Linked DNA regions of Indioceanicola profundi. The protein of the gene in region 1 binds, or shares a complex with, the protein of each later gene. Links are inferred from orthologs where the notes say so. Each region holds a gene or a part of one and is shown in the gene's direction. Other genes may lie near its edges.

What was found.
Region 2: the proteins of dnaG (region 1) and DOL89_RS02665 are in contact, whole or in part, in a crystal structure (PDB 2R6A), measured with the Geobacillus stearothermophilus proteins. The link is inferred for Indioceanicola profundi from one-to-one orthologs. Residues at the interface, in WP_049624496.1 of Geobacillus stearothermophilus: Lys456, Leu457, Leu458, Pro459, Ala460, Asn463, Ala464, Leu467, Leu535, Leu536, Ile537, Ala538, Gln544, Glu545, Asp548, Tyr549, His552; in WP_033016901.1 of Geobacillus stearothermophilus: Ser13, Glu15, Ala16, Gln18, Glu91, Leu92, Asp94, Ala95, Val96, Pro97, Thr98, Ala99, Ala100, Asn101, Tyr104, Tyr105, Ile108.

What each region holds. Positions count from the first base shown.
Region 1 is NZ_CP030126.1:2,127,827-2,139,346, reverse strand. Bases 8,561-11,520 are described here. They hold dnaG (DNA primase), read left to right. Parts: upstream 8,561-9,071; coding sequence 9,072-10,970; downstream 10,971-11,520. Other genes in these bases: rpoD (RNA polymerase sigma factor RpoD), read left to right, coding at 11,211-11,520; DOL89_RS10180 (GatB/YqeY domain-containing protein), read left to right, coding at 8,561-8,863. In the rest of the region: carB (carbamoyl-phosphate synthase large subunit), read right to left, coding at 1-1,900; DOL89_RS10205 (hypothetical protein), read right to left, coding at 2,085-2,582; DOL89_RS10200 (DUF3618 domain-containing protein), read left to right, coding at 2,732-4,054; DOL89_RS10195 (putative DNA modification/repair radical SAM protein), read left to right, coding at 4,201-5,424; DOL89_RS10190 (UdgX family uracil-DNA binding protein), read left to right, coding at 5,435-6,829; carA (glutamine-hydrolyzing carbamoyl-phosphate synthase small subunit), read right to left, coding at 6,959-8,125; more of DOL89_RS10180, read left to right, coding at 8,405-8,560. UniProt on the Escherichia coli protein: RNA polymerase that catalyzes the synthesis of short RNA molecules used as primers for DNA polymerase during DNA replication.
Region 2 is NZ_CP030126.1:539,725-551,160, reverse strand. Bases 205-3,080 are described here. They hold DOL89_RS02665 (replicative DNA helicase), read left to right. Parts: upstream 205-832; coding sequence 833-2,329; downstream 2,330-3,080. Other genes in these bases: alr (alanine racemase), read left to right, coding at 2,354-3,080; DOL89_RS02670 (SAM-dependent methyltransferase), read left to right, coding at 205-615. In the rest of the region: more of DOL89_RS02670, read left to right, coding at 1-204; more of alr, read left to right, coding at 3,081-3,487; DOL89_RS02655 (vitamin K epoxide reductase family protein), read left to right, coding at 3,558-4,202; DOL89_RS02650 (ankyrin repeat domain-containing protein), read left to right, coding at 4,282-6,054; DOL89_RS02645 (FMN-binding negative transcriptional regulator), read right to left, coding at 6,088-6,735; DOL89_RS02640 (Lrp/AsnC family transcriptional regulator), read right to left, coding at 6,910-7,422; DOL89_RS02635 (mitochondrial fission ELM1 family protein), read left to right, coding at 7,585-8,583; DOL89_RS02630 (2OG-Fe(II) oxygenase), read left to right, coding at 8,648-9,277; DOL89_RS02625 (hypothetical protein), read left to right, coding at 9,416-11,347; DOL89_RS02620 (DUF2336 domain-containing protein), read right to left, coding at 11,369-11,436. UniProt on the Escherichia coli protein: The main replicative DNA helicase, it participates in initiation and elongation during chromosome replication. Travels ahead of the DNA replisome, separating dsDNA into templates for DNA synthesis.

The sequences.
Region 1 (11,520 bases):
CGATCACATCCTCCGCCGTCAGCGGCTCGAAATAGAGCCGGTCGGAGGTGTCGTAGTCCGTGGAGACGGTTTCCGGGTTGCAGTTGACCATGATGGTCTCATACCCGGCTTCCTGCAGGGCATAGACGGCATGGACGCAGCAATAGTCGAACTCGATGCCCTGGCCGATGCGGTTCGGGCCCATGCCCAGGATGACCACCTTCTCGCGGTCGGTCGGACGGCTTTCGCACTCCGCCGGCTCCAGCCCGTTCCCCTCATAGGTGGAGTACATGTAGGGCGTGTTGCTCTCGAACTCCGCGGCACAGGTGTCGATGCGCTTGAAGACGGGGCGCACGCCCAGCGCGCGCCGGCGCTGCGCCACCTCGTCCTCGCTGCGGCCGGTCAGATGGGCGATGCGGGCGTCGGAGAAGCCCATCGCCTTGATGCCGTTGAGCTTGCGGGCGTCCAGCCCGTCCAGGCCGAAGCCCCTGATCCCGGCTTCCGTCTCCACGATGGACTGGATCTGGCGCAGGAACCAGGGATCGTACTTGCACTCCTCGTAGATCTGCTCGACCGTCCAGCCGTGGCGCATGGCCTGGGCGACGTACAGCAGCCGCTCCGGCGTCGGGCGGGACAGCAGGGCGCGCATCCGGGCATGGTCCACCACGCCGTTGCCGTCGGTCAGGTCCACCTCGTCCAGGCCGGTCAGGCCGGTCTCCATGGAGCGCAGGCCCTTCTGCAGCGACTCCGCGAAGGTGCGGCCGATGGACATGGCCTCGCCCACCGACTTCATGGAGGTGGTCAGGGTGTTGTCGGCGCCGGAGAACTTCTCGAACGCGAAGCGCGGGATCTTGGTGACCACATAGTCGATGGTCGGCTCGAAGCTGGCCGGCGTGGTGCCGGTGATGTCGTTGTCCAGCTCATCCAGCGTGTAGCCCACCGCCAGCTTGGCCGCGATCTTGGCGATCGGGAAGCCGGTCGCCTTGGAGGCGAGGGCGGAGGAGCGGCTGACGCGCGGATTCATCTCGATCACGACCATGCGGCCGGTATCGGGATTGACGCCGAACTGCACGTTGGACCCGCCGGTATCCACACCGATCTCGCGCAGCACCGCCAGACTGGCGTTGCGCATGATCTGGTATTCCTTGTCGGTCAGGGTCAGCGCCGGCGCGACCGTCATGCTGTCGCCGGTATGGACGCCCATGGCGTCGATATTCTCGATGGAGCAGACGATGATGCAGTTGTCGGCGCTGTCGCGCACGACCTCCATCTCGTACTCCTTCCAGCCCAGGACGGACTCCTCGATCAGGACCTCGTGCACCGGGCTGGCGCGCAGGCCGCCCTTCACGATCTCCTCGAACTCCGCCTTGTTGTAGGCGATGCCGCCGCCGGTGCCGGCCAGGGTGAAGCTGGGGCGGATGATGGCGGGCAGGCCGACATAGCCCAGCGCGTCCAGCGCCTCGTCGTAATTCTTCACCAGACGCGACTTCGGGCTTTCCAGCCCGATCTTGTCCATGGCGTCGCGGAACAGCAGCCGGTCCTCGGCCTTCTCGATCACGTCGGCCTTGGCGCCGATCATCTCCACGCCCAGCCGGTCCAGCGTACCGTCGCGGAACAGGGCGAGCGCGGTGTTCAGCGCGGTCTGTCCGCCCATGGTGGGCAGCAGCGCGTCGGGCCGCTCCTTCTCCAGGATCTTCGCCACCATGGCCGGCGTGATCGGCTCGATATAGGTGGCGTCCGCCATGTTCGGATCGGTCATGATCGTGGCGGGGTTGGAATTCACCAGGATGACCCGGTAGCCTTCCTCCCGAAGGGCCTTGCACGCCTGGACGCCCGAATAGTCGAATTCGCAGGCCTGACCGATGACGATCGGCCCGGCACCAATGATGCAGATGGATTTTATGTCGGTGCGCTTCGGCATGGGCCTGCTTCTCTGGTCAAAAGGGTCGCCATGGTCGCACGAAAGCACCCCGGCCCTAGCAATTGGGCGGGGGGTGCCCGGCTGACCGCCCTATATAGAGACGCCGGCCATACAGGGGAAGTTCGGATACCGGGGTGCGGGCATGCGCCAGTGACGCAGCCGGCAGGAACATGAAGGATCAGCCTCAGGGGCCGACGAAGTAGGGGCGGATATCCTCCAGCAGGGCGGTGTGTACGGTGCAGCGCCCCGTGTCCTGCTCTTCGAAGAAATAGACGGTGTCCTCGCGGCGCAGCCGGCCCGGATCGACCAGATTGATGGCCGCCCTGCCATAGGCCACGCCCAATGGCTGCTCCTGCGGGCCGAAGGCGCGGTACAGCAGGTTCACGCGCTGTATGAACCGGCCCCGCCGGCACGCAGCCGACAATTCGGGCGATGGCGCCAGGAGGTCGGCGGCCGGCCGGTCGAAGGCATAGACGATGCGATCCCGCGAACGCCAGGAAGGCCTGGGCGGCGGCACCTCGCGCTTCAGCTCCCGGTCGATGGGCGGAGACCCCGGCGCCTGGGGGACTGCGGGGGAGGGAACCTGATCGGGCGGGCGGACGTCAGCGGCAGGGGCGGGTGTGGAAAGGCAGGCCGTCCCCGCCAGCACCGCCAGCGTCAAGCCCCGTGCCCACCGCCACATTCCCGCCCTCCAGCCTCAAGTCCCGGCCAGTCTAGACCAGGGCGCACGCTGCTCCAATGGCTGCGCCCCATGGGCGGGCGGCATGGAGGATGAAACTCTTTCGGTGGCTCGGCAGTTGAAAGGGGAACATTGGACCAGGAGGAGTTTCCATGGCGACGCGTTCCGAGGAAATCGAGCGGGAGATAGAGGAAACCCGCCGCGACATGACCCGTACCGTCAGCGCAATCGAACGCCGCCTGTCTCCGGACGGCATGATGGACGGAGCGATGTCCTGGCTGCGGGACAACCCGAAGGGCCGCGCCCTGGTGGATGATGTGACCGAGGTGGTGGCGCGCAATCCGCTGCCCGTTGTGCTGATCGGCATCGGGCTGGGCTGGCTGGCCTGGGAGATCGCCGGCGGCGGACGTCGGAGCGCCGGGCGCTACCGCCCGATGCGCGACCGGCTGGGGCCGAACTTCCCGGCTGAGCGCCACCACATGCATGTGGAGGATGGCGGCAGCAGCGCCTATGGCGGCTCCCCCGACCCGGAGACGCTGGTCGGCTATCGCCGTGGTACGGAGAGTGCCGCGCAGGCGGCAGAGGCATTCCGGGACACCGACCGCGGAACCGGCATGGGCGGCAATGGCGGCCGCAGCTCCACCTCCGGCATCTCCACCTCCGGCATCACCGGCACCGGCCCCTATCGTCCGACGGGCCTGCGTAGCGGCTCCACCAGCTTCCCACGAGCGGGTGAGCCGGGCGGACCCGGCTACGGCCCCTCCGTAACTCCTGCGGCTCCGAAGCCGGCCTCCAACCTGGGCACCACCGCAGGCGCGGCTGGCAGCGCCGGAATGACCGGTACGGGCAGCTCTGCCGGCAGCACGGGTGCGGGCAGCACCGGGGCCGGAATGGGCGCGCTGGCCGGCGGCGGCTCCAGCTCCACCGGCGCGGCAGGGACTTCCACGGGCTCTGCAACCGGTTTCATGTCCGGCACGGACAGCAACTCCAGCTCCCCCGACCCGCAGAAGCTGACCGGCTATAACCGGTCCGGCGAGAAGGCGTCCGACGCCGCCAAGGCGTTCGAGCCGGGCGGCTCCTCAACCGGCACGACGGGTTCGGGCACGTCCACCGGCATGTCTACCGGCACGACGGGATCGACGCCGTCCTCCACCGGCAGGCTGGCGACCAACACGTCGGATGGCACCACCGGTTCCGGCATGTCCGCCGGCACGGTCGGTCTGGGCACGTCCACCGGCAATCCGGCCTCGGGCACGGCCGGCAGCTCGACCTCGTCCTCCAGCTCCGTCGATGCGGACAAGCTGGTCGGAACCCAGCGGTCGGGTGAGAAGGCGGCGGGCGCCGCCAAGGCCTTCGAGGGCGACGGTTCCTCCACCGGGACCACCGGGCCGGGCACGCCGATGACGGACAATTCCAAGCGCTTCGGCGGTCTCGGCACCGACCTTCCGGGCTCCACCGGCAAGGACCGCACCTGAGCATCTGTCGAACCTGGGCAACTGACGTAAAAGCGCCCCGCGGGCTTCCGGCCCGCGGGGTGTTTCCTGTCGCACCCGGTTTCCCGATCCTACCCGCGCACTATATGGAACATACAGCGAACCAGTGAGCGGGAACGGGGCCGGGGATGGAGCTGCGGGAAAAGCTGGAGGTGCTGGCGGATGCCGCCAAATACGACGCCTCCTGCGCGTCCAGCGGGACGGAGAAGCGGAATTCGGCCGGGGCCATGGGCGCCATCGGCTCCACCGAGGGGATGGGCATCTGCCATGCCTACGCGCCCGACGGGCGCTGCATCTCCCTACTGAAGATATTGCTGACCAACTTCTGCATCTATGACTGCCTCTACTGCGTGAACCGGCGCTCCAGCAACGTCCGCCGCGCCCGCTTCACGCCGGAGGAGGTGGTGAAGCTCACGCTGGGCTTCTATCGCCGCAACTATATCGAGGGCCTGTTCCTCAGCTCCGGCATCATCCAGTCGCCGGACTACACGATGGAGCAGTTGGTCCGGGTGGCGAAGCTGCTGCGGGAGGAGCACGGGTTCCGCGGCTATATCCACCTGAAGACCATCCCGGACGCCGCCCCGGAGCTGCTGGCGGAGGCCGGGCGCTATGCCGACCGGCTGAGCATCAATATCGAGCTGCCGGCGGAACCGTCGCTGGGGCGGCTGGCCCCGGAGAAGGATGCTCGCGCCATCCGCCGCTCCATGGGCAATCTGCGCCTGAGGATCGAGGAGGCGAAGGAGGGTCCCAAGGCTCCCCGCTTCGCCCCGGCCGGGCAGAGCACGCAGATGATCGTAGGGGCGGACGGCACCGACGACCGCGGCATCCTGGCGACCAGCTCCACCCTCTATGCCGGATACCGGCTGCGGCGCGTCTACTACTCCGCCTTCAGCCCCATCCCGGACAGCAGCGCCGCCCTGCCGCTCCAGGCCCCGCCGCTGGTGCGGGAGAACCGGCTTTACCAGGCGGACTGGCTGATGCGCTTCTATGGTTTCGAGGTGGCGGAGATCGTGCCCGAATCGGGGAATCTCGACCTGCAGATCGATCCCAAGCTGGCCTGGGCGCTCCGCAACCGCGACCGCTTTCCGGTGGATGTGAATCTGGCCGACCGGGAGCTTCTGCTTCGGGTGCCGGGGCTGGGTGTCCGCACGGTGGACAAGCTGCTGTCCATCCGGCGGCACAAGGCCGTGCGGATGGAGGATCTGGGACGGCTGCGGGTGCCGCTGGCCAAGGTGGCGCCCTTCATCGTCACCGCGGACAGGCAGATCGGCCGCTCCCCCCTGGACCGGTTGGACCTGCGCAAGCGCCTGGCCCCGAAGCCGGAGCAGCTCAGCCTCGATCTGGCGGCTTGAGGGGGTGGCGATGTACGCGGTGCCCCTGGACGGGCCGGTCGATCTCGCCGGATGGCGCACCGCCGCGCGGCGGCTGGTCCTGGCCGGGGTCGAGCCGGCGGCGGTGGACTGGCGGCCGGATGGCGGCGCCGGGCTGTTCGGGGATGCGCTGCCGCCGGAACCGACCGCGGCCGGCGGCTTCACCGTGCCGCGACGCTTCCTGGAACTGGCCGATGCCGTGGTCTGCCACCGCGATCCGGAGCGGTTCGGCCTGCTCTACCGGCTGCTCTGGCGGCTGGCGAAGGAAGAGCCGGCACTTCTGGAGATATCCTCCGACCGGGACGTCCATCGGGCCATGGCGCTGGAAAAGGCCGTGCGGCGTGACGAGCACAAGATGCATGCCTTCGTGCGCTTCCGGGAGCGGGACGGGCATTATCTCGCCTGGTTCGAGCCGGACCACCACATCGTCGAGCGTGCCGCGCCCTTCTTCGCCCGCCGCTTCGCCTCCATGCGCTGGTCCATCCTGACGCCCGAGCGCAGTGCGCATTGGGACGGCGACACGCTGCACTTCACGCCCGGCGCCCGCCGGGCGGACGTGCCGGACGAGGACGCGCTGGAAGCCTATTGGCAGAGCTACTACGCCAGCATCTTCAATCCCGCCCGGCTGAAGGTCGCCGCCATGCGGTCGGAGATGCCGAAGAAGTACTGGCGCAACCTGCCGGAGGCCCAGCTCATCACGCCCCTGGTGCGCGGTGCCGCCGCACGGGCGGCGGAGATGGTCGCGACTGTGCCCAGCCTGCCCGCCGCACGGGCGGAGCGCTGGGGCTGCGGGGCGATGCCGGATCGAAGCGGGACGGAAGGCGGGCTCCAGGCCTGCCGCCGCTGCCCGCTCTGGCAGCCGGCGACACAGGCCGTGCCGGGGGAGGGGCCGCCGAATGCCGCGCTGATGCTGGTGGGGGAGCAGCCGGGCGACCAGGAAGATCTGGCCGGCCGCCCCTTCGTCGGGCCGGCGGGGCAGGTCCTGGACAGGGCGCTGGCGGAGGCCGGCATCGTGCGGGCGGACGCCTACCTGACCAACGCGGTCAAGCATTTCAAATTCACCCCGCGCGGCAAGCGCCGCATCCATCAGAAGCCGGATGCCGGCGAGATCGAAAGCTGCCGTTGGTGGCTGGAGGAGGAGATACGCACGGTGCGGCCGCGCCTGATCGTGGCGCTGGGCGCCACCGCCGGCCGCGCCCTGCTGGGCCGTGAGGTCAAGGTGCAGCAGGAGCGCGGGCGGATGATGGAGATCGGGGAGGGGCGTCGCCTGCTGCTCACCGTCCACCCCTCCTACCTGCTGCGCCTGCCGGACGAGGCCGCCAAGGTGCGGGAATATGCGAGGTTCGTGGAGGATTTGAGGATGGCGGCGCAGGTCGGACCTGCGTAGGCAGGGCCCGCATCGTTCTGGAATGTCGGCCGGGCCATGCCCGACCGACCTACGCGATGCTCTCGCCCCGCCCTGAGCCTGTCGTTGCCGCAGGCGGCCAGGGCAGGACGGTACCCTACGGGTGCAGACTCAATACCGCCCTTCGATGGCGTCCACGAAGCGCTGGAACAGATAGTGGCTGTCCTGCGGGCCGGGGCTGGCTTCCGGATGGTACTGGACGGAGAAGACCGGCTTGCCCTTCACCCGCAGCCCCTCGTTCGTGCCGTCGAACAGGGAAACGTGGGTCGGCTCCACATCGGTGGGCAGGCTGTCCGGAACCACGACGAAGCCATGGTTCTGGCTGGTGATCTCCACCTTGCCGGTGGCCAGGTCCTTGACCGGGTGGTTCGCGCCGCGGTGGCCCTGGTGCATCTTCTCGGTCTTCGCACCCAGCGCCAGGGCCAGCATCTGATGGCCGAGGCAGATGCCGAAGGTCGGCACGCCGGCGTCCAGCACGCCCCGGATCATCGGAACGGCATACTGGCCGGTGGCGGCCGGGTCGCCGGGACCGTTGGACAGGAAGACGCCGTCCGGCTTGTGGGCCAGAACCTCGTCCGCCGTGGCGGTGGCGGGCACCACGGTGACCTTCACGCCGGCGGCGGCCAGGCAGCGCAGGATGTTGCGCTTGGCGCCGAAATCCACGGCCACGACATGGTGCTTCGGATTCTCCTGGACGCCGTAACCGTCGCCGATGGTCCAGGTGGTCTCATTCCAGCTGTAGGACTGGCGGGAGGACACCTCCTTGGCCAGATCCATGCCGGTCAGGCCGGGCCACTCGCGGGCGACCTTGATCAGGGCCGGGATGTCGAACTTCCCGTCGGGCGCATGCGCCACCACGCCGGTGGGCGCGCCGGCATCGCGGATGCGGCGGGTCAGCTTGCGGGTGTCCACACCCGACAGGCCGATCAGGTCGTAGCTCTTCAGCCACTCGTCCAGGTTCCGGGTGGCGCGCCAGTTGGCCGGGTCGGTGATGTCCGCCTTCAGGATCAGCCCGCGCGCCACCGGCGTCACGGTCTCGATATCCTCTGGATTGGCGCCGACATTGCCGACATGGGGGAAAGTGAAGGTGATGATCTGGCCGGCATAGCTGGGGTCGGTCAGGATTTCCTGGTACCCGGTCATGGAGGTGTTGAAGCACACCTCGCCCACCCGGTGGCCGGCGGCGCCGATGCCGCGGCCCCAGACGACTGTTCCATCGGCCAGGACCAGTGCGCCGGTGGCGCCCTCGGGCTGCGGGCTGAACGTCGTCTCGGTCATGCGGCACCTTATAGAAGGGGGCGGCCCAGTCGCGGCAAGAACGCCCGGACGGCCATGGCCGTCAGGCGTCCCCGGTCGCGGGCCGATCTGGTTAACCGGTCCAGATAGACAAGCCGACCCGCCGGGTCAACCCGATGCGCGGACATGGCAGGGCAGGGTCCAGAGCACATGACAGTCCACAGCGTGTTAAGCCATTCACCGCCGCCCGCCCGGAGGACTTCCGCAGACGCGAAAATCTGCGTAGGGTTGGCGCAACTACACGAGTGAGGACCCCTGATCATGCTCCGCACACGGTTGAACGAGGCCCTGAAAGAGGCCATGCGCGCCAAGGACCAGCGGGCCACGGCCACGCTGCGCCTGATCCTGGCCGCGCTGAAGGACAGGGACATCGCCGCGCGCGGCCGGGGCGTCACCGAAGGCATCGACGATGCCGAGCTACTGTCCATGTTGCAGACCATGGTGAAGCAGCGCCGCGAGAGCATCCAGCTCTACGAGCAGGGCGGCCGGCTGGAACTTGCCCAGCAGGAGCAGGAGGAGATCGCCGTCATCGAGGGCTTCATGCCGAAGCAGCTCGACGAGACGGAAACCCGCGCCGCCATCTCGGCGCTGGTCGAGGAAACAGGCGCCACCGGCATCAAGGACATGGGCCGCGTGATGGCCGAGCTGCGCAGCCGCTACGCCGGCCAGATGGATTTCGCCAAGGCCTCCGGCTACGTGCGTGAGAAGCTGGCCTGCTGAGCAGGCGCTGGAGGCGTCCGGAAGCGCCGCTTTCCGGCGGGGCTGTGGATAAGTGGGTATCCTGGGGATAAGTTCGCGATGCCGGTGCGCGGCGTGGAAAACGGGCCGGAAGGTGCGTTAGCATCACAGGCTTGAACGGTCCCTGTGCGGGCGGGCGGCTTCCAGCCGGTCCCATGCTCCGCGTCCCGTGACCTGGTTTCGTGTGCCCATGGCCCTGCCACCGCAGTTTCTGGAAGAGTTGCGCTCCCGCCTCGGCCTGTCGGACGTGGTGGGCAAGCGCATGCGCCTGACCCGCGCCGGCCGCGAGTTCAAGGCGCCGTGCCCCTTCCATAATGAGAAGACGCCCAGCTTCTACCTCAACGACCAGAAGGGATTCTTCCACTGCTTCGGCTGCGGGGCGCATGGCGACATCATCGGCTTCGTCATGCGGCACGACAACCTCTCCTTCATGGAGGCGGTGGAGCTGCTGGCCGGGGAGGCGGGTCTCCAGGTTCCCAAGGCGACCCCGCAGGAGCGGCAGAAGTTCGAGCGGCAGAAGACCCTGTTCGACCTGGTGGAGCGGGCCTGCCGCTATTTCGAGGCGCAGCTCCGCACGTCCGCCGGCCGCGCCGCCCTGGACTATCTGAAGGGCCGCGGGCTGGAGGAGGAGGCGATCTCCCGCTTCCGTCTCGGCTATGCGCCGCAGGACGGGGCGGGGCTGCGCCATGAGCTGATCTCCGCCGGCTTCTCCGAGGCGCAGCTCGTGGAGGCGGGACTGTTCAAGCGCCCGGATGACGGCCGCTCGCCCTTCGCCTTCTTCCGCAACCGGGTCATGTTCCCGGTGACCGACCGCCGGGGGCAGGTGGTGGCCTTCGGCGCTCGCATCCTGGAAGGGACGGGGCCGAAATACATCAATTCCGCCGACAATCCGCTCTTCCACAAGGGACGGCTGCTCTATGGGATGAGCCGGGCGCGGCAGGCCGCCAGCGACGGGCAGGCGCTGGTCGTCACCGAGGGCTATATGGACGTGATCTCCTGCGTCCTGGCCGGGTTCGGTGGGGCGGTGGCCCCGCTGGGCACGGCGCTGACGGAGACGCAGATCCAGGAGCTGTGGAAGCTGGCGCCGGAGGGCAGGCGCACCCCCATCCTCTGCTTCGACGGCGACAATGCCGGCCGCCGGGCCGCCTTCCGCGCCATCGAGCGGCTGCTGCCGCTGCTGCAGCCCGACCATTCGGCCCGCGTCGCCTTCCTGCCGGAGAAGGAGGACCCGGACAGCCTGATCCGCGCCGGCGGCGCCTCCGCTTTCCAGATCGTGCTGGACCGGGCGAAGCCCCTGGCCGAGGTACTGTGGGACATGGAGGCCCAGGGGCGCGACCTGACCCTGGCCGACGAACGCGCGGGGTTGGAAGCGGCGCTGGGCGAGCGCTGCAAGCAGATTCAGCATCCCGGCGTGCGCCGCGCGTACGAACAGGACATGCGCGACCGCATGTACCAGTTCACCCGGCAGTCCCGTAGGAACAACGCGGCCGGCGGGCGCGGGGCGGCCGGAGGCGGCGGCTTCGGCGGCGCGCGCCGGCCCATCGATGCCGGCGGGGTGATCGGGGTGGTATTGCCGGTCAGCCGGCACTGGGACCCGCGCTTCCGTTCCGGCGTGGTGCGGACGGAACCGCGCTGGCGCGAACGGCTGCTGATCCTGCCGCTGCTGAATCATCCCGAACTTTTCGAGGATATTGGGGAAACGCTGGCACAGGTGAATTTCAGCGATCCGGAACTTGAAAGGTTGCGCGGGGAACTGCTCGCCTGCCTGTCCATGAATTCCGGACTTGACGCCGATGAATTGCGTCGCCACTTGTCTGGCCGTGGCTTTCTCGGGACGCTGGAAGGTCTGCTGAGTGCAGACGCGCCGAAATTCGCGCAACCAGGAGCGTCCATCGAAGCTGCGAGGAGTGGTTGGCAGGAAGTCTGGCTGGCGTCCCAGGAATTGGCGCTCCAGGCGGAGTTGCGGGAGGCGGAACGGCGTCTCGTTGATGAATTCAGCGAGGAGAATCTGGCCCGACTCGAAGCGCTACGCCAGGAGGTGCTGCACCGGAGGGGGCATGCGGCCGGGCTGACGGAACTGGAGGAGTAGGTGCTGTTCACGCCTTGGTCCCTGTGGCCCGGGCGCAACGGGCCGCCACTCCGGCATAAGTGTGTCTTAAAGAACACAGCCGGATGCCAGACCACGGACTATATGGCACAGGGATAGGGGACAGGACGACCGAGCTGTTGCTCGAGTCGGCCAGTTGCGTTTACGACAAGCGCCTTTCGGGACTCGCGCCTGTGCGGTTTCCGAGGGCACCAGCCGAGTGAGTGCGGGGGCATCCAGCGAATGGCGACCAAAGCGACGCAGACCGCGGAAGTGACGGAAACTCGTGAGGAGGAGGCCAACGGCCCCCTCATGGACGGCATGGCGATCGCCGTTAAGAAGATGATCGCCCGCGGCAAGGAGCGCGGCTACGTCACCTATGACGAGCTGAACGCGGCCCTGCCGCCGGACAGCTCCTCCTCCGAGCAGATCGAAGACACGATGGCCCTTCTCTCCGAGATGGGCATCAACGTCGTCGAGGCCGAGGAGCAGGAGGACGGGCAGGAGCCCGCCGCGGACGGCGAGGAGCGTGTCTCCGGCAATCTCAACGACG
Region 2 (11,436 bases), 1.6 Mb from region 1 along the record:
CTGTCCCAGGAGCAACTCGCCATCGCCCGGCGTCGCGCTCGGGAAGCTGGGCTGGAGCACCGCGTCCAGTTCGAGCTGCAGGACTACCGCGCCGAGTCGGGCACATATGACCGAATTGTCTCCGTCGGCATGTTCGAGCACGTAGGCGTGCCCCAGTACGGCGCCTTCTTCCGCAAGATCGACGAGCTGCTGGACCCCGACGGAGTCGCCCTGCTGCATTCCATCGGGCGCACGGACGGGCCGGGCACGACGAATCCCTGGCTGCGCAAATACATCTTCCCCGGCGGCTACAGCCCGGCCCTGTCAGAGGTTATTCCGCATGTGGAACGATCAGGCCTGATGCCGACGGATATGGAGTTCCTGCGGCTGCATTATGCCGAGACACTGTGGCACTGGCGGCAGCGGGTTGCGGCCAATCGGGACAGGCTGGTCGCGCTCTATGACGAGCGCTTCTACCGGATGTGGGAATTCTATCTGGCCGGCTGCGAATGTGCCTTCCGCCATCAGGGCCACATGGTCTGGCAGCTCCAGATGGCCAAGCGTGCCGACGCGGTCCCCCTGACCCGCGACTACATCTACGAGGCCGAGCACCGGATGGCTGTCGCGGCGGAGTAATGGCTCCCGGGCGGCCTGAGAGCCCAGCTTCTCACCCTGAGCTTGTCGAGGGATGAGGCGGAGAGCTCACAGGTGGCACATGCGTTCTCCGCCCCAAGCCGCGCACAGAGTTTTCCCACTTATCCACAGATCTGTTCACACTCTGTCCACGGTTTGCACCTATGCCTCTGGCCTTGCGGATTACCCGCCCATGGCCCGACGCTGTTAGAGTGCGCGTATGGACACGAAGCTGATCGATCCCCCTGGTCTCCGCGAGTCGGCACTCGCCTACCGGACCCCGCCCCATAATGAGGAGGCGGAGCAGGCGTTGCTGGGTGCCATCCTGGTCAACAACAAGGCGTTCGAGAAGGTGGGCGAGTTCCTGCGCCCAGAACACTTCTTCGATCCCGCCAATGGCCGCATCTATGCCGCCTGCCTGAAGCTGATCGACCGCGGGCAGGTCGCGAACCCGCTGACGTTGAAGGCCTATTTCGAGCAGGACAAGGACCTGTCGGAGATCGGCGGCGCGGAGTATCTCGCCCGTCTGGCCGCCGCGATCGTGGCTGTCCACAATGCCGAGGATTACGGCCGCATCATCCATGACCTGTTCCTGCGCCGCCAGCTCATCGAGGTTGGCGAGGACATGGTCAACACCGCCTACAAACATGAGCTGGACGTCGGCGCCACGGACCAGATCGAGGAAGCGGAGAAGAAGCTGTTCGATCTCGCCTCCTCCGGCGACATCAAGGGCGACTTCATTCCTTTCGAAAAGGCGCTGGCGGGGGCGATCAACTCCATCGAATCCGCCTTCCGCCGTTCCACCCATGTCACCGGCGTCACCACGGGCCTGCGCGATCTGGACCACAAGCTGGGCGGCCTGCATCCCAGCGACCTGCTGATCCTGGCCGGCCGTCCTTCCATGGGTAAGACGGCGCTGGCCACCAACATCGCCTTCAACGCCGCCAAGGCGCACATGCTGTCGGGCGGCAAGGAAGGGGCTGCCGTCGGCTTCTTCTCCCTGGAAATGAGCGCCGAGCAGCTTGCCGGCCGTATCCTGGCGGATCAGGCGGAGGTGTCGGGCGACAAGATGCGCCGCGGCGAGATCGCGGCCAGCGACTTCCCGAAATTCGTGGAGGCCAGCCAGTATCTGTCCCGCGTTCCCTTCTTCGTGGACGACACGCCGGCCCTCACCATCACCGCCGTCCGCACCCGCTGCCGCCGCCTGAAGCGCACCCACGGGCTGGGACTGGTGGTGGTCGACTATCTCCAGCTCCTGCGCGGCGGCGGGCTGAAGGGGTCGGAGAACCGGGTGCAGGAAATCTCCGAAATCACCCGCGGCCTGAAGGCCATCGCCAAGGAGCTGCATGTGCCCGTGCTGGCGCTGTCCCAGCTTTCCCGCGGCGTGGAGCAGCGCGAGGACAAGCGGCCCCAGCTTTCGGACCTGCGCGAATCGGGCTCCATCGAGCAGGACGCCGACGTAGTCATGTTCGTGTTCCGCGAACAGTACTATCTGGAGCGCGCGGAACCCGGCCGGCGGCCCGACGAGGCGGAGGACAAGTTCAACGACCGATATCAGCGTTGGAAGGAGCGTCTGGAGCTGGTCCACAACACCGCCGAATGCATCATCGGCAAGCAGCGCCACGGTCCCGTGGGCACGGTGCGACTGTTCTTCGACGGCAACTACACCCGCTTCGGCGATCTCGACACCCATCACGACTTCGGACCCGACGAGTAAGGCGGGTTGATTATGGACGAGGCTGTGAAAGACGGCCCGGACCTTCCTGACCTCTCCTCCGTGCCGGCCCGTGCCGGTGCGGTGCTGGTGGTCGATTTGGATGCGGTCAGGGGCAACTGGCGGCACATGGCCGGTCTTGCGGACGGTGCCGAGTGCGGGGCGGTGGTCAAGGCGGATGCCTATGGCCTGGGGGCCGCCCCGGTGGCCCGGGCGCTCCGGGCCGCCGGCGCCCGCACCTTCTTCGTGGCGACGATCGAGGCCGGGATCACGCTGCGGAAGGGCCTGCCCGATGCGCGCATCGCGGTGCTGCACGGCATTCCGCCGGGCTCGGCCCCAGATATCTCCGGCGCCGGGCTGGTTCCCATCCTGAACACGCCGGGCGATATCGAACAATGGCAGGCGGAGGCGCGCCGGCAGGGCCGCCCCCTGCCCTGCTTCATCCATCTGGACACCGGCATGAACCGGCTGGGGCTGACCCCGGCGGAGGTGGATGAACTGGCAGACGACGCCGCCCGGCGGCTGGACGGGCTGGAGGTGCAGGCCTGGATGAGCCATCTGGCCTGCGCGGACGATCCGGGCAACCCGATGACCGCCCGGCAGGCGCGGAGCTTCCGCGCCTCCCTGGCCCGCCTGCCCAAGGCCCCGGCCAGCCTTGCCAACTCCGCCGGCATCTTCCACGGGGCGGAGTACCATTTCGACCTGGTGCGGCCGGGCATCGCGCTGCATGGGGGCAATCCCGCCCCCTGGATGTCGAACCCGATGGCCCCCGTGATCCGCATCCTGGCCCGCATCCATCAGGTGCGGCATGCGCCGGCCGGCGATACCGTGGGCTACGACGCCACCCACCGCATCGATCGTCCGGCCAAGGTGGCGGCGCTGGGCATGGGCTATGCCGACGGCTATCCCTGGCGGCTGGCCGGCAAGGGGCATGTCCGCATCGGCGGGCACATCGCCCCGATCATCGGGCGCGTGTCCATGGATCTGCTGACCGTGGACGTGACCGAGGTGCCGGATCGGTTCCTGGCCGAGGGCGCCTGGGTGGAGGTGGTCGGCCCCCACCGCACGGTGGATCAGGCGGCGGCCGAGGCCGGCACCATCAGCTATGAGATCCTGACCTCCCTCGGCGACCGTTACCACCGGGTCTATCTGGGCGGCTGAGCCGCCGGCGCAACGTTTGCGGCTCTTTCCCATTGTCATTCCGGATATGGAACAACCGGAGGAATGGCCCATGGACCCGCGGCGGCTGAGCCATGAGTTGCGCAAGGACCGGTCGGCGGAGCTGCGCCGACGCAGGCAGATCACCGGCCTTTCCCTGGTCGGGGCTGCGGCGGGGGCCATCGTCGGCGCCTACCAGATGGGAATGCTGCGCCGCCTGCCCGACCTGCCGCTGCGCGTCTTCGACGCCAGCAAGGTCGATGCCTCGCCCTATGGCTACAAGCGGATGGAAACGCCCGACGGGCTGCTCATGATCGCCAACTACGCCTTCACCGCCATCCTGGCCGGTGCCGGCGGGCGGGATCGCTGGCGCGACCAGCCCTGGCTGCCCTTGGCCCTGTCCGCCAAGACCCTCTACGACGCCGTTACCTGCCTGCGCCTGGCGCGGGAGGAGTGGCAGGACAACAAGGCGCTCTGCGGCTACTGCCAGTCGGCCACCCTGGCCTCCATCGCCTCCGCCGTGCTGTCGGTACCGGAGGCGGCCCGCGCCGTGCAGGCGCTGCGCGGACATGGCAAAGAGCAGGCCGATGACGCCTATGTCTATGAGGATGGCTACGGCATCGAGGAGGAGAGCCTGTACGAGGCCGACGCCTTCGACCGTGCCTATCCCGACGACATCCACCCGCACCCGCGGCACCGCTACCGGGCCTTCGCCTGACCGCAGGCCGGCCGCACATCCGGGTTGAGCCCTCCACCTCCGGCACCTACTCTGGCCCTTGTCGGATTTGGAGAGCGATATGTGGCGCAACGCGGCCGGTATGGGTGTGGTGCTGGTTTCGCTTGCCATGCCGGCTGCGGGCCGGGACGTCGCGAGGCCCAGCTTTTCCTGCGAGGCGGCGCGCGCCCCCCTCGACTTGGCGATCTGCGGGAATGAAGGGCTCTCCCGCCAGGATGCCCTTCTGGCCGATCTCTACCGCCGGCACCTGGAGCAGTCCGGATCGGAGGAGGAGCGGCGGGCGCGTGTCCAGGCGCAGCGGCAATGGATCGCTCAGCGCAACGGCGACTGCCGGTCCGGCGACGCGGCTGCGGAGTGCCTGTCCGCCCAGTACGGCCAGCGCGTGGCGGACCTCTACAGGGCGGTGCATCCGCCGGAGGAGACCGAACTGGCGGCCGCCATCGAGGCGATGACCTCCGATCCCGACCGGGCGGAAGGGCTGCTGGAGCCGTTGCGGTCGGCCACGGCGCGGCTGGACCTGATGCTGTTCCTGCACGCCTTCCGCCCGCCGGGGCCGGAGCGGGATGAGCGCATACGATCCATCCAGGCCGGGATCGACGGGCTGGCGGAACCGGCGCTGGACCCGTTCGCCCGTGAGGTCTTCGGCCCGCCCACCCCCTATGACGGCAGCGACGCATCGCTGGTCTGGACCGTGATCGCGGTTCCCACGGCCAGGCTGGCCGACGGATACGCCCTGCCCTGCCCCGTCCTTCAGCGCCGGCCGGGCCTGTTGGAGGCGACGGCCCCACGCTTCGGGAGCAGCCGCGACAATTTCCTTCCGCAGTCGGGATGTGACCAGGGCCGCGGCTCGGTCGCGGGATTCCCGAATGCGGATGTCGAGCGGTTCATGCAGGCGGCACAAGCGGCGGACGGAAACTTCCTGGCCCTCCATCCGGGCACTGTCCGCTTCGCCATCGCGGCCCAGCAGGCGCAGCAACTCCAGGCGCTGAAGCTCACCCCCAGCGAGATTCTGTCCGAACCGCCGCCGGCCCAGACGACGCCCTATCGGACATGGTCCTATCTGGCGGTGAACAACCGCCATGTCCATCCGGGCGTGGCCGCGGCGTACGCCCAGGCCCATGCCGCCCTGTCCGCCTTCTACGCCGATGCGGGGCTGAGCGGGGACGAGGCTGCGGAAGCGGCGCGCCGGGGCCTGTTCATGCTGGTGTTCGGGGCGGATTGCGGGGACGCGCCGCCCCCACGGTCGTTGCGTACCATGATCCTGGATGGGGCGTCGCGGGACGATGTTTCCGCATTCCTTACACGCGGAAGCTGGCAGGACGCGGCAATGCTGGAGCCGTTCAGCCGCTGCGCGGAATCCGCGGGCAAGGACCCGCTGATCCATCTGGCCGTGACCCGGCCGGAGCTGCTGGACGATCTCGCCGCGCTCGCGGCATCGGTCCCGGCGGACCGGCGGAATGCCCTCGACCTCGACATGGAACCGCAGGCCGTGAACGGCTTCGGCAAGACGCCGCTGATGTCGGCCGCCCAATGGGACAGCTTGCCCGGTCTGGAGTGGCTGCTGGCCAGAGGGGTGGAGGTCGATGCCGCTACCAGCGCGCCCGAGGAGTTCGGCGAGGGCCCGCGACACGGGCTGCGCACCGCCCTGATGTACGCCGCCGCGAACGCCTCCCTGCCCGTGATCCGGCGCCTGCTGGATGCCGGAGCGGACAAGGAACTGCGGGACAGCCAGGGGCTGCGCGCCCATGACTACCTGACCGGCAACGGCCCTGTTCCCGCCAACCCGCTGCTACAGGGGCCGGAGCGGGAGCAGGCTGAAGAACTGCTGCGATAGCAGGAGCGCCGTAGCCCGGTAAATCTTCGGCCATCAGCATTGGCGCGGTTCCAAGCTGTCCATCATCGCCTCTGCCACGGCCCGGTCGCCCGGGTTCCCATCGGTCAGAAGACCTTCACGGACGCCGGCCCGATCGTCCGCGCGCCGGTTCTGGCTGAGCTTCCACTTGGCCTCGACGCGGTCCACCACCAGGCGGATGCCGACGATGCCCTTGAGCTGGGCCGCGATATAGTCGGCCGGGGCATCGGTGACAGACCAGGGGGCGGAGCGGCCGGCTTCGTGCCGGCTGGTCAGGCGGGTGACGATATCCAGCTTGCCGGCCGCGTCATCCACCAGCTCCAGCCGGCCATGGCAATGCACGGCGATGTAGTTCCAGGTCGGCACCACCCGCCCGGTCTCCGCCTTCGACGGGTACCAGGACGGGGTGATGTAAGCGTGCGGCCCTGCGAAGATGGCAAGCGCCGGCATCGCCGCATCGAAGTTGCGCCATTGTGGATTGGCCCGCGCCAGATGACCGATCAGGGTGCCATGCGGCCCGCCGTCCGCCGTGCGCAGCAGGGGCAGCGGCGTGGCCGACAGCCCGCCCTCTCCCACCGTCACCAGTGTGGCGAAGGGGTGCGCGTCCAGGAAGGCCGCGATGGCGGCGGGATCGTCCTGGCGGAAGGCGGGGGGCGTGTACATGGCGCGGGGACTTGCAGGGAGGGGTTGGATGGGGTCGCCTCCATTTCACCTGCTTCCCGGCGCTTGTCATCCCGAACCTTGTCCGGGTGACAAATCCCAGAACGGAAACGGGCGGGCGCCTGTCCGACTGCCCGCCCGTCTCCGGGAACGCTGATCCTGTTGGAGGGAAGAGGATCAGTCCTCCTCATCCTCCTCCTTCGACTCCGGGCCCACATCGACGTCGATGGGCACGCCGGGCGCGAACTTGGACTGGCGGATCGCCAGGGCCGACTTCACATGGCTGACATTGGGGGCCGCCGTCAGCTTGCTGGTGAGGAAGCGCTGATAGCTGTCCCAGTCGGTGGCGACGATCTTCAAGAGGAAGTCGGTTTCGCCGGCCAGCATGTTGCACTCGCGCACTTCGGCCCAGCTATTGACCAGCTCTTCGAATTTCTTCAGATCGTTCTCCGCCTGGGAGGAGAGGCCGACCTGGGCGAAGACGGTCACATGGTAGCCCATGGCTTCAGGGTTGATGTCGGCATGGTAGCCGCGGATATAGCCCGCCTCCTCCAACGCGCGGACGCGCCTCAGGCAGGGCGGAGCCGAAATCCCGGCGCGCCGTGCAAGTTCAACATTGGTCATCCGGCCATCCGCCTGCAGGTCGCGGAGGATACGCCGGTCAATTCGGTCGAGTTTGACCCGCCGCATGGTGATTTCTTAAGGCTCCCGGGAGATAGGGTGAGCAATGATATTACACGTATGCAGTCCATTCGCCAAGCCGTGCCCGCATCACCGGCATATTCCAGGCGCATCCGTGGTAAGCGCGATGGAGATGGACAGGAGCCGTTTAATCCGGCGGAGTGCAATATCATGAATGAAATTAACAATTTCAGCGCGCCGGTCTGCTGGGTCATGTCCGATGGAAAGGCCGGGATGGAGAACCAGTGCCTGGGCCTTGCGGAGGCTGTCGGAGCCGTTCCCGTGGTCAAGCGCATCGGCCTGAAGTCGCCCTGGCGGCAGCTTACCCCCTATCTGCCGGTCGCGATTCCCGGATCACTGACGGATACGTCGGACAGGCTGGCGCCGCCCTGGCCGGACCTTCTGATCACCAGCGGGCGGCAGGCGGTGGGCCTGGCCCTCGCCATCCGGCGGAGCAGCGGCGGGCGCACCTTCTGCGTCCACATCCAGAATCCCGGCGTGCCCACCGCCCTGTTCGATTTGGTGGTGATGCCGCAGCATGATCGCAAGACCGGCCGCAACATCGTCACCACGCGCGGGGCTATTCATCGGGTGACGCCGGAGCGGCTGGCCGATGCGGCGTCACGTTTCGCGCCCCGCCTCTCCCACCTGCCCCGCCCCCCCGTCGCCGTCCTGATCGGCGGCAGCAATGGCGTCTATGAGCTGACGCCGGAGGTGATGCGCGACGTGGCCGGCAAGCTTGCCGGGCTGGCGCGCGACCACGGCGCCGGGCTGATGGTGACGCCGTCCCGCCGGACCGGGGCGGAGAACGAAGCCACCTTGCGCGCGGCGCTCGACGGGCTGCCGGCGGAAATCTGGGACGGCACCGGCGAGAACCCCTATTTCGCCTATCTGGGGCTGGCGGACACGGTGGTCGCCACCTGCGACAGCGTCTCCATGATCTCGGAAGCGGCAAGCACCGGAAAGCCGGTCCATGTCATCGAACTGGCGGGGGGATCGGCGAAGTTCCGTCGCTTCCATGAGATGCTGTACCAGGACGGCACGGCGCGCCCCTTCACCGGCGAGCTGGCGGACTGGAGCTATACGCCGCTGGACGATACCGTCCGCGTCGCGGCGGAGGTGCGACGGCGCATGGCTGAGAAGACGGTCACGCGGCAAAGGGCTGCTTGATCGGACTGGAAAGCAGGGTCAGATAGTTCAGCGGCCTCACCGCCAATCCATTGGACCAAGCCCTATGACCGCCGACCTGATCGATCTGGACAAGTTCCGCACGACCCCTCTCTCCGCCGATCCCTATGACCATCTGGTCGTGCCCGGCTTCATCCGGGCGGAAGCGCGGGAGGCGATCCATAAGGATTATCCGGAGGTCGCCACCCCCGGCAGCCATCCGCTACCGGAGCTGAGCTACGGCCCGGTCTTCCGCCGCTTCATGGAGGAGATCCAGGGGCCGGAGATGACGGCGGCCTTTTCCGAGAAGTTCGGGATCGACCTGACCGGCCATCCCACCATGGTCACCGTGCGCGGACATGCACGCGCCAAGGACGGGCAGATCCACACCGACAGCAAGACCAAGATCATCACCGTCCTGATCTATATGAACCCGGCCTGGGAATGCCCGGACGGCCGCCTGCGCCTGCTGCGCACGCCCGACAGCCTGGAGAACCCGGTGGTCGAAGTGCCGCCGGACGAGGGCACCCTGCTTGCCTTCCGCAACAGCCCCACTGCCTGGCACGGCCATACCAGCGTGGAAGGCCCCCGCCGCGCCATCCAACTGAACTGGGTGACGGATGAGAGCGTGGTGCGCCGCGAGCAGTTCCGGCATGGCCTGTCATCCAAGCTGAAGAAGCTGAATCCCTTCGCCTGACGAAAGAGCATGCCGTCCGCGCCCCTCTGCCCTGAGCGGCGATGCGCCATGCAGTGAGTCGGGGTGCTCGGTGGGCAGCCGGGGGTCTATATAGGGGCCTTCATTTTCCCCTTTCGCAGATCAGGCTGGACCCGTCCCATGGCGCTGCGCATTGAGACTTTCAGCAACGTGACCGGCGGCAACGCCGTGTTCAAGGCGCTTGGCCACCCGCTGGTAGCCCCCAAGGCGGACAAGCTGCTGATGGAGCTGCGGTGCGCCGGCCCGGTGGCGGTCTATGACCCGCTGGGCCTTGCCGTTCCCTTTGCCGAGCTGTTCCCGCTGACCGGGGTGGAGATCGCCGCGGTCTATGTCCAGGACGTGCAGAAGATCGGCGCCCGCGTGCTGGGCGTGGAGGCGGAGCCTGTAACCGCGCTTGCGGGCAGCGACGCGCGCGTGCTGTTCGTCGTCTCCTTTGATGCCGACAAGCTGCTGGGCCATGTCCGTCATCTGATCCCCGAGGGTGTCGAGGTGGTGACGCTGGATGGGCTGAAGCTGCCCGACCGGCTGCTGACCGAAACGCGGCAGTATCTGGCGCCGTTGAACTTCGCCACCAATTTCGCCTTCTTCCGCGACAAGGACGGCCACCACACCCGCGTCGTGACGGCCAATTACTGGTCCGGCTATGGGGCGAAGGGGCCGCGGCTATGGCTCTGCCTGTTTGCCGATGACGGCCGGGTGCTGGCCGAGTGGCAGGAGGATGTGCCCGGCGCCGGCGCCACCGTGGTGGTGGACAGTGCCGAGGTGCGCCGCCGCTTCGACCTGCCGGAATTCGAAGGCCAGCTTTTCATCCATGTCATCGGCGCCGCCGGCCACGATGTGGTCAAGTACGCGCTGGACACATACGGCGACGATCCGCACGTCCTGTCCTGCACCCATGACGCCAACGCCTGGCCCGCCGATTACTATGCCGGCCTGCCTGCCCCGGCGGAAGATGAGCGGGTGATCCTGTGGGTGCAGAACAGCCATCCCACCCCGATCCCGGCCGGCGCCATCAAGCTGAACCCGATGGGCCGCGACGGCGAGGCTGTGGCGCTGGAGCGTGAGGTGCCGGCCTTCGGCAGCCATGCGCTGGACGTGGCGGAACTGCTGCCGAACCTGCGCTGGCCGGGTCAGATCGAGATCGCGGCCGGCAAGCACATGGTGCGCCCCCGCTATGAGGTGGTGCGGCTGAACAAGGAGGGTGCGGAGGTCCGCCGCCGCATCGCCCATCCCAATGTCGAGCGTACGGACCTGAAGCCGGACCCGCAGCTTGCCGAGCTGGGCAACCTGATGGGCAAGGGCTTCATCCTGCCGGCACCGGTCTTCCCGGTGGGGCGCTTCCGCACCATCGCCCTGCCGACCCCGATGGCCCGTACGCAGGAGCGGTTGCCGATCACCGCCATCCTGTACGATGCCGACGGAACCGAAGTGGCCCGCTCCAGCCTTGGTGCCCTGCCCCGCGACCATGTCACGGCGCTGGATGCGGCGGAGTTGCTGAATGGCCATCACCTGAAGTCCGGCTATGGCCATCTGGAGATGATCTACGATTTCTCCGCCGGCCAGGATGCGGATGGATGGCTGCACGCCCTGTTCCGCTATCAGGACAAGATGACGGGCCATGCGGCGGAGACCAGCTTCGGCGCACACATGTTCAACACCTGCCTCACCTACAAGGGTGAGCCGCAGAGCTATTCCTCGCGGCCGCCGGGGCTTTCCACCCGGCTGTTCCTGCGCCTGGGCTGCCAGGGTTTGGACACGCTGTGCCACCTGATCTACCCGGCCAGCACGACTTGGCACCCGTTCAGCGACACGCAGTTCGTGCTGACCCGCCGCGACGGGTACGAGGTGGCGCGGCGGCAGGTGAAGATCGCCTGTTCCGGCAGCTTCCACTTCCGCGCCAGCGAGCTGTTCGACGCGGAGGAGATGCGGGAGGCCGGCGGCAACGGCTATATCCTGATCCGCGACACCACCTGCCGGCTGTTCGGCTATCACGGACTGATCCGGGAGGGCGAGACCGGCGCGTTCTCCCTGGACCACATGTTCGGCTTCTAGGAACGAAGCGGGGCGCAGCGCTCAGGCCTGCGCCCCGCGCCCATCCTCCCGCAGCGGAACGAAGGGCATGCCGGCCATCTCCATGGCCT